4 regions of the Pedobacter sp. NJ-S-72 genome follow, and region 3 is predicted to be linked to each of the others. Evidence: riboswitches for the same ligand, from Rfam matches in the RefSeq annotation. Region 3 holds a riboswitch; each other region holds the start of a gene.

Region 1 (3,097 bases), 2.3 Mb from region 3:
TGATCGGCAGTGTTGGAACTTGCATTTGACACGGGAACACCATCAATTACGAATAACGCCTGGTTATTACCAGTAATGGATTTGGCACCACGGATAACAATATTTGTTGATCCACCCATGGCATTGCTACGTTTAACATCTAAACCAGCAACTTTACCACCTAATGAGTTTACAAGGTTAATATCTCTTGTTCTGGTAATTTCCTCAGCTTTCAATTCCTGAGCAGCAAATGGCAGCTCATTCTTTTTCCGGGAAATACCCATTGCTGTAACCACAACCTGTTCCAGTTGCTTTGAATCTTCAGATAAAGAAACATTTACAATATTAGACCCCGGAATGGTTATACTTTGAGCAACATACCCAATGTAACTGATATCAATAGTAGTTGACTCTTTTGGAACAGACATGGAGAACTTTCCATTTGTAGAGCTCATTGCTCCTTGTTTCGCTCCTTTAACACGGATGGTAACACCTGGAAGTGGCATTCCATCGGACTTTGAGGTTATAGTCCCCGTTACTGTCTTATCTTGCGCGTTTACTTGTATAGCAAACAGCAAAAAGACACAGAAAAATAGTAGTCTTTTTTTTTTCATAAAAAATTTAGGTTTTAATAGTGATTCGTCCGTAAGGTAAAATAATTTAGCAGTCAAAAAAAAAAAATTTAAAATTATTTTAACACAAAAGTTACATATGTAGTACAAAAAAAAACCCCGATTACTTATTAAAAATTACATTTTTCACTAAAAAACATCAAATAATATATGAAAAACGCAATAATTAGAGAATTGCCCTTCTTTAAATAGTCAACAATTTCACATTATGTCACTTTAAAGAGAAATACTACTATTTCTTACAAACATTCGTGCATTTTAGTTGAACTACCTCATAATTTGTAAATCTGCTCTAAAATATCCCTTAGCATTTGTCTGCCAAATCTCAGAAAACATCATTAACAAAATAAATACTATAGATTTAGTAGTTTATTTATATATTTGCCAAAGATTTAAAATGTTCATTGATTTTTACTTATCCAGAAAGACCGAGGGAAAGGCCCTATGAAGTCTTAGCAACCTATACAATATAACGTAAAAGGTGCTAACTCCTATCCACATGAAGCGGAAAAGATAAGTGACAGCTATAATCATATAATAATTTGGTTTACTGTCATCTGTTTCCTTAATCATTTCTGGGATTAAAAACCTTCAGGGGATATCCGGATCATAAATACAGATGAAATAAACACAACAATTATATAATTCGATGAAAACACAATTACACACCCATTTTAAGAGCAGCTCTGCTCCAATACATCTTCTATATATGCAGTCTTACAGCTATATGCAGAAAACCTGCTGTTGTTAACGCATAACAAATAATCGCTGATCAGCTGATCAGCGATCTTAAAATAACACACCATTTTTTAAATCCGGAACATGATTCCGCTATTCAATTAGATATGTATAAAACTTACAAATACTTATTTGGGATAATACTATCCTTTCTAATCGTACAGACTGCTGCGGCACAATCCTCAAAAATCTCTGGAGTGGTCACAGAGAAATCTAACGGGCAACCTATCCCTGGGGTAAGTGTTACCGTTAAAGGAACAAATATCGGTACCCAGACAGATGGCAACGGTAAATTCAGTATCACCGCTAAACCAAACGATATACTAAGAATCGTATCCATTGGTTATAGCAATCAGGAGCTTAAAATAACAACAGCAACTTCGTTTGCTGTTCAGCTGGAAGAATCTTCAAACGCCTTAAGTGAAGTTGTTGTTACTGCTTTGAACATCCCTAAAGAAAAGAAATCACTGGGTTATTCAGTACAGGAGCTAAAATCAAAGGATTTATCTGAGGCAAAAGAAACGAATCTGATCAATGCTTTATCAGGTAAGGGTAGCCGGTGTACAGGTAACCAATAGTCAGGGCGATATGGGTTCATCCAGGATCATCATCAGAGGAGAAACTTCCATATCAGGTTATAATCAGCCATTATTTGTTATTGACGGGGTACCAGTAGATAATGCACAAAATTTAGGCACAGGTGGATCACGCGATTTTGCCAATACAATTTCAGATATCAATTCTGAAGATATTGAATCTATGAGTGTCCTAAAAGGGCCTAATGCGGCTGCCCTTTATGGGTCCAGAGCTGCTGCTGGTGTCGTATTGATTACAACTAAGAAAGGTAAAAATGCACAGGGATTGGGGATAAGTGTAAATTCAAATGCTACATTTTCAACTTTATTAACCATCCCATCGTACCAGAATTCATACGGACAGGGTGCTAACGGGCAATTCAGTTATGTAGATGGTAAAGGCGGAGGCATTAATGATGGTGTAGATGAAAGCTGGGGACCAAGATTAGATGGACGTTTAATTCCGCAATTTTTTCTCTAATGGCACACCAGTTCCATTTATCGCACATCCAAGTAATGTACGCGATTTCTTTAATACGGGTCGTACCCTTAATAATGGCATCGCTATTTCAGGATCAGGAGATAAATATGATTTACGTTTCTCCTACAACAATCTGGATCAAACAGGTGTTATTCCAAATTCATCACAATCAAAAAAAACTCCTTCCTCCTAAATGCAACCTATAAAATAACGCCAAAATTAACTTTCAATGCCTTAGTAAATTATGTAAACAGCAGTGCTGCTAACCTGCCTGGTTCAGGTGGAAAAAGAGCAAGCAGTACAATGTTGCAGTTTACCTGGTTCGGTCGTCAGGTTGACGTAGACAAGTTAAAAACCTATAAAGATGCCTTTGGAAATAATATCAACTGGAATAACAGCTATTATAGCAATCCATATTTTGTTGCTTACGAGAACACAGTTGGCCAGGTCCGTAACAGGCTGATTGGAAGCGCGGAATTAAATTATAAAAAAAAATAGATGGTTTATCTGCAAACTTCAGAACAGGAAACGATTATTATACAGACCGCAGAAAAATCAAAATCGCCTATGGAACAAATGGCACCCCATTTGGTTCTTATGAAGAAGATGCCTATACCTTCAGCGAAAACAATACCGAAGGAAGATTGGATTTTAATAAAAAACTGAACTCAGATTTTAACCTTGACCTTTTA
Region 2 (3,097 bases), 2.8 Mb from region 3:
ATCCTGATCGGAGAAAACATCCTTAATTTTCATGCTTCAGAGGATAGCTATTATGAAGAATGGTTTCAGGATGTGGAAGATGGATGGATCACCGGTGTAAATTTCAACCCCCATGTAATTGAAGAATTCAGAAGCAGCAACATCGATTACTATATTAATTTCGGTGGCGAACTTGACGAATTGGCATGGAGAACAGCCAAACCTCTTCAAATTTCCATAAAGTTGAAGAAATTCTGACAAAAAGACTAGGGGCATAGCTTTTGCTGATACAAATAGATTCGTATATTTAATTAAATTTTAAAATAACATGGATAACAATAATAATAATTGGTCACAACAATCAGTTTTTGTGGAAAACCAATCAGGAACTATTGCAAAGAAATTCTTTGCTAATGTGTTTTTATGGATGTTCGTAGCACTGGGTATATCTACATTTGCAGCTGTGTACATGGCCAATACCCCTGAAATGCTTCAATACCTTCTTAACCCGGAAACAGGTAAAATGTCAATTATAGGTTATGCAGTAATGTTTGCACCACTGGGACTAGTTCTTTTAATGAGTGCAGGACTGAGTAAACTATCCTATGGTGCTTTAGTGGGCGTATTTATTCTATATTCACTATTGACTGGTGTTAGTTTGAGTTTTATCCTGCTGATTTATACTACAACTTCAGTAGTAGCTTGTTTTGCTGCTGCCGCAGGGATATTTTGGCTTAATTAATGGCTATCCTGGGTTATACCACAAACACAGATTTAAGCAAATTCGGATCAATCTTAATGATTGGTGTAGTTGGTTTGGTTATCGCAAGCGTAATTAATATGTTCCTGAAAAGTTCAGGTTTTGACTATATCATGAGTTTCTTCGGTGTAGCGATTTTCACTGCATTAACTGCTTATGATGTTCAGAAATTAAAACGTATCGGTGCTGGTATCGAAGAAAACGGCGGTACTATGGCTGTTGATGACACTAAAAAATTAGCAATCATGGGTGCTTTATCCCTATATCTTGACTTCCTGAACATTTTCATCTTCTTATTGAGAATCTTCGGAGGAAGAAAATAAGGAAGAATAAAACTTTATAAAAAAGCTGGCTGGACTAAAATCCTTCCAGCTTTTTTTTATGAATTTAATATCCATTTCCCTTTTAGCTTACATTCTCAAAACCACAGAACATTGTTCCGTACCCACTGTACATTTGCCTGATTTTTGCAATTTTATATGCTTTAAACTCTATTTTCTTGGAAATGATTTTTCTTTGTTGCATTTTTGTAGCCAGCTTATAAAGAAAGACGGAGGGATTAGACCCGACGAAGTCTTAGCAACCTGTGCTTACAAGGTGCTACATTCTACTCGAGCAGCTTCGGTTGTTCTTGAAAGATAAGTTAATTCGATCCGACACCGGATTTCTGATTAGGCCTGTTTATATAAAATTTTTCTGTGTTCGATTATTGCATTGCATTATAATTGCTTTAATACGGAAAAATGGCTATCCATCAATACAGATAATGAGCATAAGAGAAGAGCTTGCAAAACGAATACTAATCATCGATGGTGCTATGGGCACCATGATCCAGCGCTATATCCTGACTGAAGAAGATTTCAGAGGAGCGCGGTTCGCAGATCACCCATGCGATGTAAAAGGTAACAATGACCTGCTGAATATTACACGCCCCGATATTATTAAGGCCATACACACCGAATATCTCAAAGCAGGTACTGATATTATTGAAACCAACACTTTTAGTACGCAACGGATCTCCCTTGCGGATTATAAGATGGAGGAGCTCGATTATGAAATGAGCTTTGAAGGGGCTAAAATTGCTAAAGAAGCAGTAAATGAGTTCATGGCAGCCAATCCAGACCGGATCTGTTTTGTAGCCGGAGCCGTTGGGCCAACCAACCGTACCCTATCTATTTCACCAGACGTAAATGATCCGGGATACCGGGCTTTAACCTTTGATGAATTGGTTGATGCCTATTATGAACAAGTCAGAGGTCTGGTTGACGGCGGTTCTGATGTGCTGTTAATTGAGACTATTTTTGATACACTAAATGCTAAAGCAGCAATTTTTGCGATCAAAAGATATGAAGAAGTCATTGACCGAAAAATCGAAATTATGATTTCCGGAACAATTACAGACGCTTCAGGCAGAACCCTGTCCGGTCAGACTGTAGAAGCTTTCCTGAACTCAATTATTCATGCAAACCCTTTAAGCATTGGCTTTAAACTGTGCCCTTGGCGCAAAAGACATGAGACCCCATATTGAAGAACTGGCTGCAAAAGCACCATGTTATGTATCTGCTTATCCAAACGCGGGATTACCAAATGAATTTGGTGCTTACGATGAGATGCCAAGTGAAACAGCCTCGATGGTTGGAGATTTTATTCAGAACGGCTTCGTCAATATTGTGGGTGGTTGTTGTGGCACCACGCCAGAGCATATCGCTGCTATTGCCGCAAAAGCTAAAAACATTACTCCAAGACAAATACCAGAAATACCTCGTTACCTACGTTTAAGCGGATTAGAACCCGTAACCATTACGCCCGACAGCATGTTTGTCAACATTGGTGAAAGAACCAATATCACGGGCTCCCCAAAATTCTCTAAGTTAATTTTAAGTGGTGACTATGAAGCTGCCCTGACCGTTGCCAGACAACAGGTAGAAGGTGGTGCGCAGGTTATTGACGTCAACATGGATGAAGGGATGCTTGATTCGAAGCCGCAATGACTAAATTCCTTAATCTTATTGCTTCAGAACCGGATATTTCTAAACTGCCAATCATGGTCGATTCCTCTAAGTGGAGTGTGATTGAAAATGGCCTAAAATGTTTACAGGGAAAAGGCATCGTCAACTCTATTTCATTAAAAGAAGGAGAAGATAAATTCCGTGAAAGTGCCCGTAAGATTATGAATTACGGTGCCGCTATCGTTGTGATGGCTTTCGATGAAAATGGACAGGCCGACAACTTTGAACGCAGAAAAGAAATCTGTAAACGTTCCTATGATATATTAGTAGACGAAATAGGTTTTCCAGCAGAAGATATCATTTTTGACCCGAATATCTTAACTGTAGCTACAGGACTGGAAGAACATAA
Region 3 (3,097 bases):
AAAAGCCTGTTCAAAGTCTGCTTTAATATCGTCGATATGTTCAATTCCTACAGATACTCTTAATAATTGCGGAGTGATACCGGCAGCAGCCTGTTCTTCTTCACTTAATTGCTGATGCGTAGTTGCTGAAGGTTGTATAATTAATGTTTTTGCGTCACCTACATTGGCAAGGTGACTAACCAGCTGAAGTTCGTTTACAAATTGAACGGCTTGTTCTTTACCCCCGTGTAACTCAAATGAAAGCACAGCGCCAAATCCATTTTTAAGATATTTCTTTGCATTTTGATGATAAGGGCTGCTTTCAAGACCAGGATAAAAAACCTTTTTGACTGCCTCATGATTTTCAAGCCATGTAGCCAGCGCAAGCGTGTTGTCAACGTGTCTTTGTACACGTAATGATAAAGTTTCCAATCCCTGGATAAGCAGGAAGGAGTTGAAAGGAGAGATGGCAGGGCCGAAATCTCTTAACCCTTCTACTCTGGCGCGGATAATAAACTGGATATTTCCAAAATCACTGCCAATACCAAATACATCATTAAAGACAAGGCCATGGTAACCTTCAGAAGGGGAGGTGAACTGTTTGAATTTACCATTTCCCCAGTTATAGTTTCCGCCATCAATAATTACTCCGCCAATACTTGTTCCATGTCCGCCGATCCATTTAGTTGCAGATTGAACCACTATATGTGCGCCATGCTCAAGAGGTTTGAATAAATAACCTGCTGCACCGAAAGTATTGTCAACGATTAATGGCAGATCATATTTTTGTGCGATTAAAGACAGTTTTTCAAAATCGGGGATACTGAATGATGGATTTCCAATGCTCTCCAGGTAAATCGCTTTGGTGTTTTTGTCTATTTTGGCTTCAAAGTCTTGTGTGTCATCGCTTTCGGCAAATCTTACTTCTATTCCTAAACGTTTGAAAGCAACTTTAAAAACTGGTTATAGCTACCACCATACAGATGAGGAGAAGAAACAAAGTTGTCACCTGCTTCCAGTATATTATTTAATGCGATAAATTGAGCAGCCTGTCCCGAAGCAACCGCTAAACCAGCAACACCACCTTCCAGTGCAGCTACACGTTTCTCGAAAACGTCGGTTGTGGGGTTCATTAAACGGGTATAAATATTGCCAAATTCTTTTAGAGCGAACAGGTTTGCGCCATGTTCTGCACTTTTAAATCCGTAAGAAGTAGTTTGGTAAATTGGTACGGCTCTTGAACCAGTTGTTGGGTCAATTTCCTGACCTGCATGAAGTTGTAATGTTTCGAATCTATAATTTGCTGACATGATTTCGCTGATTTAAAGATGATAAATGGACTTTATAGACAGATACGGGGTTTTATGCTATTGCAAAATCCGTATAAGGGATTGCATACCTCTGAAAAAAGGCCTTCCGGTTGAAATAAAACTAATTTTACGTGGAAGATTGTTGTTGTTAGCCGATGCAACAACACATACATGCAATAATTTGCAGGTGTTTAATCGTGTAAGAAACAGGTTCGCCTGATTGTGATGGTTGGTGATTTGTTTTCATTTTGTCTTAATTTATCTTTCCAGAAAACACTATGTTAACTGGTCAGGAATTGGCACCTTCTCCATTTGGGAGGGTTGCCAGTGGGTCACGGAGCCTGTCTCTCGCCACTTCTTTATAAATCAAACCCAGATTGTGGGTTGACTTGAATAGCTTTCACTATATAATTACAAATGTAGAGCTTTTGTCTCTAATCTCAAAATAATATTCTGAAAAATAATTAAGATTCTGTTTGTAAGTAACTTAAAATGAATATTGTACCCTGTTAAAATGTGGTTTAGCATGTTTTTTTAGGCTAAAGCCTGCTCCAGATCAGCAATAAGGTCATCAATATGTTCTAGTCCAACAGATATCCGAATTAAATTCTGTGGGGTTTTAGTGTCCGGGCCTTCTACCGAAGCGCGGTGTTCAATTAAACTCTCTACACCACCAAGGCTCGTTGCCTGGGCAAATAGTTTGACCTTATTGACTACTTTTCTCGCATCCCCCCTGACCAATACAGATAACATACCGGAAAATCCACCCATTTGTTTTTTTGCGATTTCATGCTGAGGATGAGAAGGGAGTCCGGGGTAAAATACAGCCTCTACTTTTGAGTGTGCAGATAAATATTTTGCAAGTGCCATACCATTTGCTGCATGTCCCCGCATTCTGTATGGTAAGGTCTTGATACTTCTTAATAACAGGAAGCAATCAAAAGGAGAGGGTACCGCGCCGCCAGTTTGCTGAATATTTCTGATTCTTTCCCATAATTCATCCTGAACAGCAGTGACTAAAATACCACCCAGCACATCACTGTGGCCGCCAATATATTTAGTAGAAGAATGCATGACAAGATCTGCGCCATGCAGAATAGGATTTTGGAAACAAGGAGAAGCGAAAGTACTGTCACAGGCAAAGGTTAATTGATGCTTTTTAGCTATTTCAGAAACAGCAGATAAATCTGTAACCTTTAATAATGGATTAGAAGGTGTTTCAACCCATATCATTACTGTGTTGCTTTTGATATGTTTTTCTATTTCACTGACCACAGTAAGATCAATAAAATCTATGCTCAGTATTCCCTCAAAAATTGACTGCAATTGTTTTTTGAAACCCCAGTACATATCATCAGGTGCAATAATATGGCTACCCGGAGGTAAGGCCTGAAAAACAGTCATTCCGGCTGTATTTCCAGAAGAAAAAGCACATGCATCTGCACCTTTTTCCAGATCAGCCATTACTTTTTCCAGTGCAGAACGGTTAGGGTTGCTGACACGGCTATACATATGTCCGCCAGGGTAGCTACCATTTTCATCCCTGAAAAATGTAGTTGAGAGGCTAATTGGCGGGGTTACATCCCCTGTGGCACTGTGGGTTAGATTTCCGGCATGTATAGCAATCGTTTCTGTCTGCATAGAATTTAGGTTTTTGGCGTTTTTTGGCAGGATTTATGTAAGCTGTTTTCGAAAATACAAGATATGAAAAGAATATTAGTTATAGCGGCCATTTTATGTAGTTCATTGATGGTTTTACAAGGCTGTTCACCTAAGGGTGGTGCAGGTGCTACCTTGAAAAGAGGAAA
Region 4 (3,097 bases), 300 kb from region 3:
TTCGGCGGTTGTTGGCAGCATCCCAGTAAGGACTTCCAAAAAATGGACTATAGAAACCATCAAGGCTTGAATATTTGCCGTTTTTCCAATCTTTATATTCTAAGATGGGAATGTTTGCAGGAACATTGATCAGATCTGCATAGACTGCATCGGTTGCGCTTGTAATATCATAGTTGTTTTCTATATAGTTAGCAGAGTAGTCTATATTCAGTGATGGAAGAATCTTTCGGGTTCCGTTAAACCGGACAGAAGTTCTGGTGTATTTATCACCAGGTGTGGTTCCTTTGCCATTCAGGTATTGCCCTGCAACATAGGTTGTTGATTTATCATCTCCTGAGGAAACAGAGAAGTCAGACTGGTTACTTATTCCTGTTTCCCAGAAATCATTCCGGTCTGATCTTGGCGAATAGACAGCTTGCTGTTGTTCTCCATTAGCTAATGGAAATCCAAGCGGCCTTAAACTGCCATCAAATGCAGGCCCGAATTGCTGATTCTCAGTAGGGCTGAAAACCTGTCCATCGGATGTAGATCCGGCACCGAACCTGGTTTGGAGTTTAGGAAAGAAACTTACTTTTTCTAAAGTCGTGGTATTTGAAAAACGAACAGTCGGTTTCCCGTTTTTACCTTTTTTTGTAGTGACCAGTAAAACTCCGTTAGATGCCTCTGAACCGTATAATGTAGCGCCGGCTGCCCCATTTAGTACAGAGATTTCTTCTATATCTTCGGGGTTCAGGTTGTCTAATATTGTGCTGGGAACAACTACGTTATCAACGACAACCAAAGCTGTGTTATCTCCTGTAAGTGAGCGGTTACCTCTTAATACAAGCCTGTAGTTAGGGTTAACTCCGCTGGAAATAGCATTTGCCTGTAATCCGGCAATTTTACCTACCAGGCCTCCTGAGATTGTTGGAGACTTACCTTTGGAAAGTTCTTCGGAGGTTAATCTAGTTGCGGTATAACCTTGTTCTTTTGGTTTACGAAGGATACCACCCGCTGAAACCACTACTTCATTTAAGTTGTTATCGTCAGGGGTAAGGGCTATTGCTACTGTCGTTTTTCCATTGAGTTTATGTTCATACTTTTTGAAGCCGATGAAACTGACAATCAGAATATCTTCTGATCCTGAGCTTTTAATGGTGAATGAGAATTTCCCATTTGCACCTGTTACGGCACCCAGATTGGTATTTTTCAATTTTACACTTACCCCAGGCAGGGGTAAACCATCTTCGGTAGAGGTTATTGTTCCGGAAATTGTTTTTTTTTTCTTGCTGTGCCTGAGCCATATTTGATATAGCAAGCACAAACAAGAATATAAAGAGTTTGAGTAAAGTCTTTCTCATTGTTGATTTTCGTGAAATTTTGGGTATAGGTTGTTTAGGTCAGTTTAGAAATCTAAATAACTCGTTAATAAAATCGTGAAGGATATTGATTATCTGCTATCTCCTAACAGCTAGGATTTGATATACGATTGAGGATATCTGTGGGCACGGGGTAGGTAATTGTTATTTTCATTATATTTGTTTGAGTGGTTTAAAACATTAATTAATTCGCATTTGTGTTGGATAACCGTTATATCTCAATAAGGAGCGGGCTCTAACCGCTCCTTATTATTTTAAGGTTTGTCATTTGAAATTTTAAGAATTGTAATTTATTGCATAGTATGCTCCTTTCCTAAAAAGAATAAATCTGTTAATTTTATATCTCGTTAATTATCGTTCTTTTCTCTAAGAAAGCCGTCTGGCTTTATAGCTGAATCGGGATGGAATGAATGCTTCGTCAATTGAATAATTCATACTTATCTTTATTACTTACGTAATAAGGAATTAGCACCTTGTAAGGAACAGGTTGCTAAGACATCGATGGGCCTTTCCCTCCGTCTTTCTTGATAAGAATTGTAATTGTAAGAACTGATTATAAGACAAAAGTAGTCATAAATAATAAAAACTACTAATTTAGTATACTTTTATTTTCTCTCTGTCGTTCGTCTATATTTCCGAGGTTGTTTCCTCGCATTAAACTGCGATCAGAGAGCGAGAGAGGCCTATTTGGATTTTACATCAAAGATTTCTGCCAGCTTATTCTGAAGATCTTCTTCTCTTAAACCTTTGGCAATAATTTTTCCGGAAGGGTCAATCAGGAAGTTAGCTGGTATAGATCTGATCCCGTATAATTTTGCTGCTGCATTATCCCAGAATTTTAAATCTGAAACATGTGTCCAGGTAAGTTTGTCGTCTGCGATTGCTTTTAACCATGCATCTTTTTTGCCGGGCTGATCCAAAGAAACTCCTAATACTGTAAATCCTTTGTCTTTGTACTTGTTGTAGGCAACAACTACATTAGGATTCTCTTTTCTGCAAGGGCCACACCATGATGCCCAGAAATCAACTAAAACATATTTTCCTTTAAAGTCTGATAGTTTTACCGGCTTATCATTTACATCGTTCTGTGTAAAATCTATAGCTTGTAAACCTACTTTTGTTTTTTTTGCGGCATCAAAGAAACCGGCAATATTTTTTCCTGTACTGGTTTCACGAACCTTGGGGAGATAGTCCATTGTATAGCTGTTCTGCTTCTGATTGCACTTTTTCATCTGTAGCCAGTTGAGACAGAACTACCAAACTGATGTAAGAATCTGTGTTTTTACGTGCAAAATCAAGGTAAATAGGAGTCAGGCCTTCTGAAATAGAATCATGACGTTTATAAAAACTATCCAGGAAAGCTTTATCATTTTTCTGCTCGGGGGTGAACTTATAATATTCTGCGCTTAGTAGTGCAAGCTGATCCTGAACAGGCTTTGAGATCGTTTTAAGCTTATCATTATCATTGTTTATCAAAGAACCGGTAACTGTAGCTTTTTTTAGTGAGTCGGTGGAGGTTATGGTAATATTAGCTGGCTCCAGATAAAAGGAGAGTGCATCATTTTTGGTTCCTTTAACACCTGATTTTTTAAATAAAGTACTTCTAACCGGGTCTTTGATTTTCCCGTTGAAAGCAAACACTCCTTTTTGTGCTGTAGCAGAATCCAGAATGCTTTTTCCGTCTGCATTATAGCTCAGGAAGACTTTAACTCCCGGGAGCAGACCTTTTACTTCTCCTT

The links. Region 3 has a riboswitch for S-adenosylmethionine ahead of ACWYN3_RS06155 (O-acetylhomoserine aminocarboxypropyltransferase/cysteine synthase family protein). Riboswitches for the same ligand answer to the same signal wherever they lie in the genome.
Region 1: another riboswitch for S-adenosylmethionine. It lies ahead of ACWYN3_RS31965 (carboxypeptidase-like regulatory domain-containing protein); the one in region 3 lies ahead of ACWYN3_RS06155 (O-acetylhomoserine aminocarboxypropyltransferase/cysteine synthase family protein).
Region 2: another riboswitch for S-adenosylmethionine. It lies ahead of metH (methionine synthase); the one in region 3 lies ahead of ACWYN3_RS06155 (O-acetylhomoserine aminocarboxypropyltransferase/cysteine synthase family protein).
Region 4: another riboswitch for S-adenosylmethionine. It lies ahead of ACWYN3_RS08235 (carboxypeptidase-like regulatory domain-containing protein); the one in region 3 lies ahead of ACWYN3_RS06155 (O-acetylhomoserine aminocarboxypropyltransferase/cysteine synthase family protein).

Annotation. Positions count from the first base shown of each region.
Region 1 is NZ_CM132681.1:4,846,654-4,849,750, reverse strand. It holds gene ACWYN3_RS31970 (carboxypeptidase-like regulatory domain-containing protein) at 1-593, opposite strand, end outside; SAM riboswitch class I at 1,024-1,131, shown strand; gene ACWYN3_RS31965 (carboxypeptidase-like regulatory domain-containing protein) at 1,457-1,927, shown strand; gene ACWYN3_RS31960 (TonB-dependent receptor plug domain-containing protein) at 1,884-2,405, shown strand; gene ACWYN3_RS31955 (hypothetical protein) at 2,709-2,903, shown strand; gene ACWYN3_RS31950 (TonB-dependent receptor domain-containing protein) at 2,900-3,097, shown strand, end outside.
Region 2 is NZ_CM132681.1:3,730,164-3,733,260, forward strand. It holds partial or broken gene ACWYN3_RS24835 (hypothetical protein) at 1-257, shown strand, start outside; gene ACWYN3_RS24840 (Bax inhibitor-1 family protein) at 308-721, shown strand; gene ACWYN3_RS24845 (Bax inhibitor-1/YccA family protein) at 721-1,062, shown strand; SAM riboswitch class I at 1,275-1,384, shown strand; partial or broken gene metH (methionine synthase) at 1,506-3,097, shown strand, end outside.
Region 3 is NZ_CM132681.1:938,719-941,815, forward strand. It holds partial or broken gene ACWYN3_RS06155 (O-acetylhomoserine aminocarboxypropyltransferase/cysteine synthase family protein) at 1-1,289, opposite strand, end outside; SAM riboswitch class I at 1,545-1,657, opposite strand; gene ACWYN3_RS06160 (trans-sulfuration enzyme family protein) at 1,824-2,930, opposite strand; gene ACWYN3_RS06165 (hypothetical protein) at 2,994-3,097, shown strand, end outside.
Region 4 is NZ_CM132681.1:1,242,612-1,245,708, forward strand. It holds gene ACWYN3_RS08235 (carboxypeptidase-like regulatory domain-containing protein) at 1-1,303, opposite strand, end outside; SAM riboswitch class I at 1,793-1,892, opposite strand; gene ACWYN3_RS08240 (peroxiredoxin family protein) at 2,042-2,554, opposite strand; gene ACWYN3_RS08245 (DUF4369 domain-containing protein) at 2,529-3,097, opposite strand, start outside.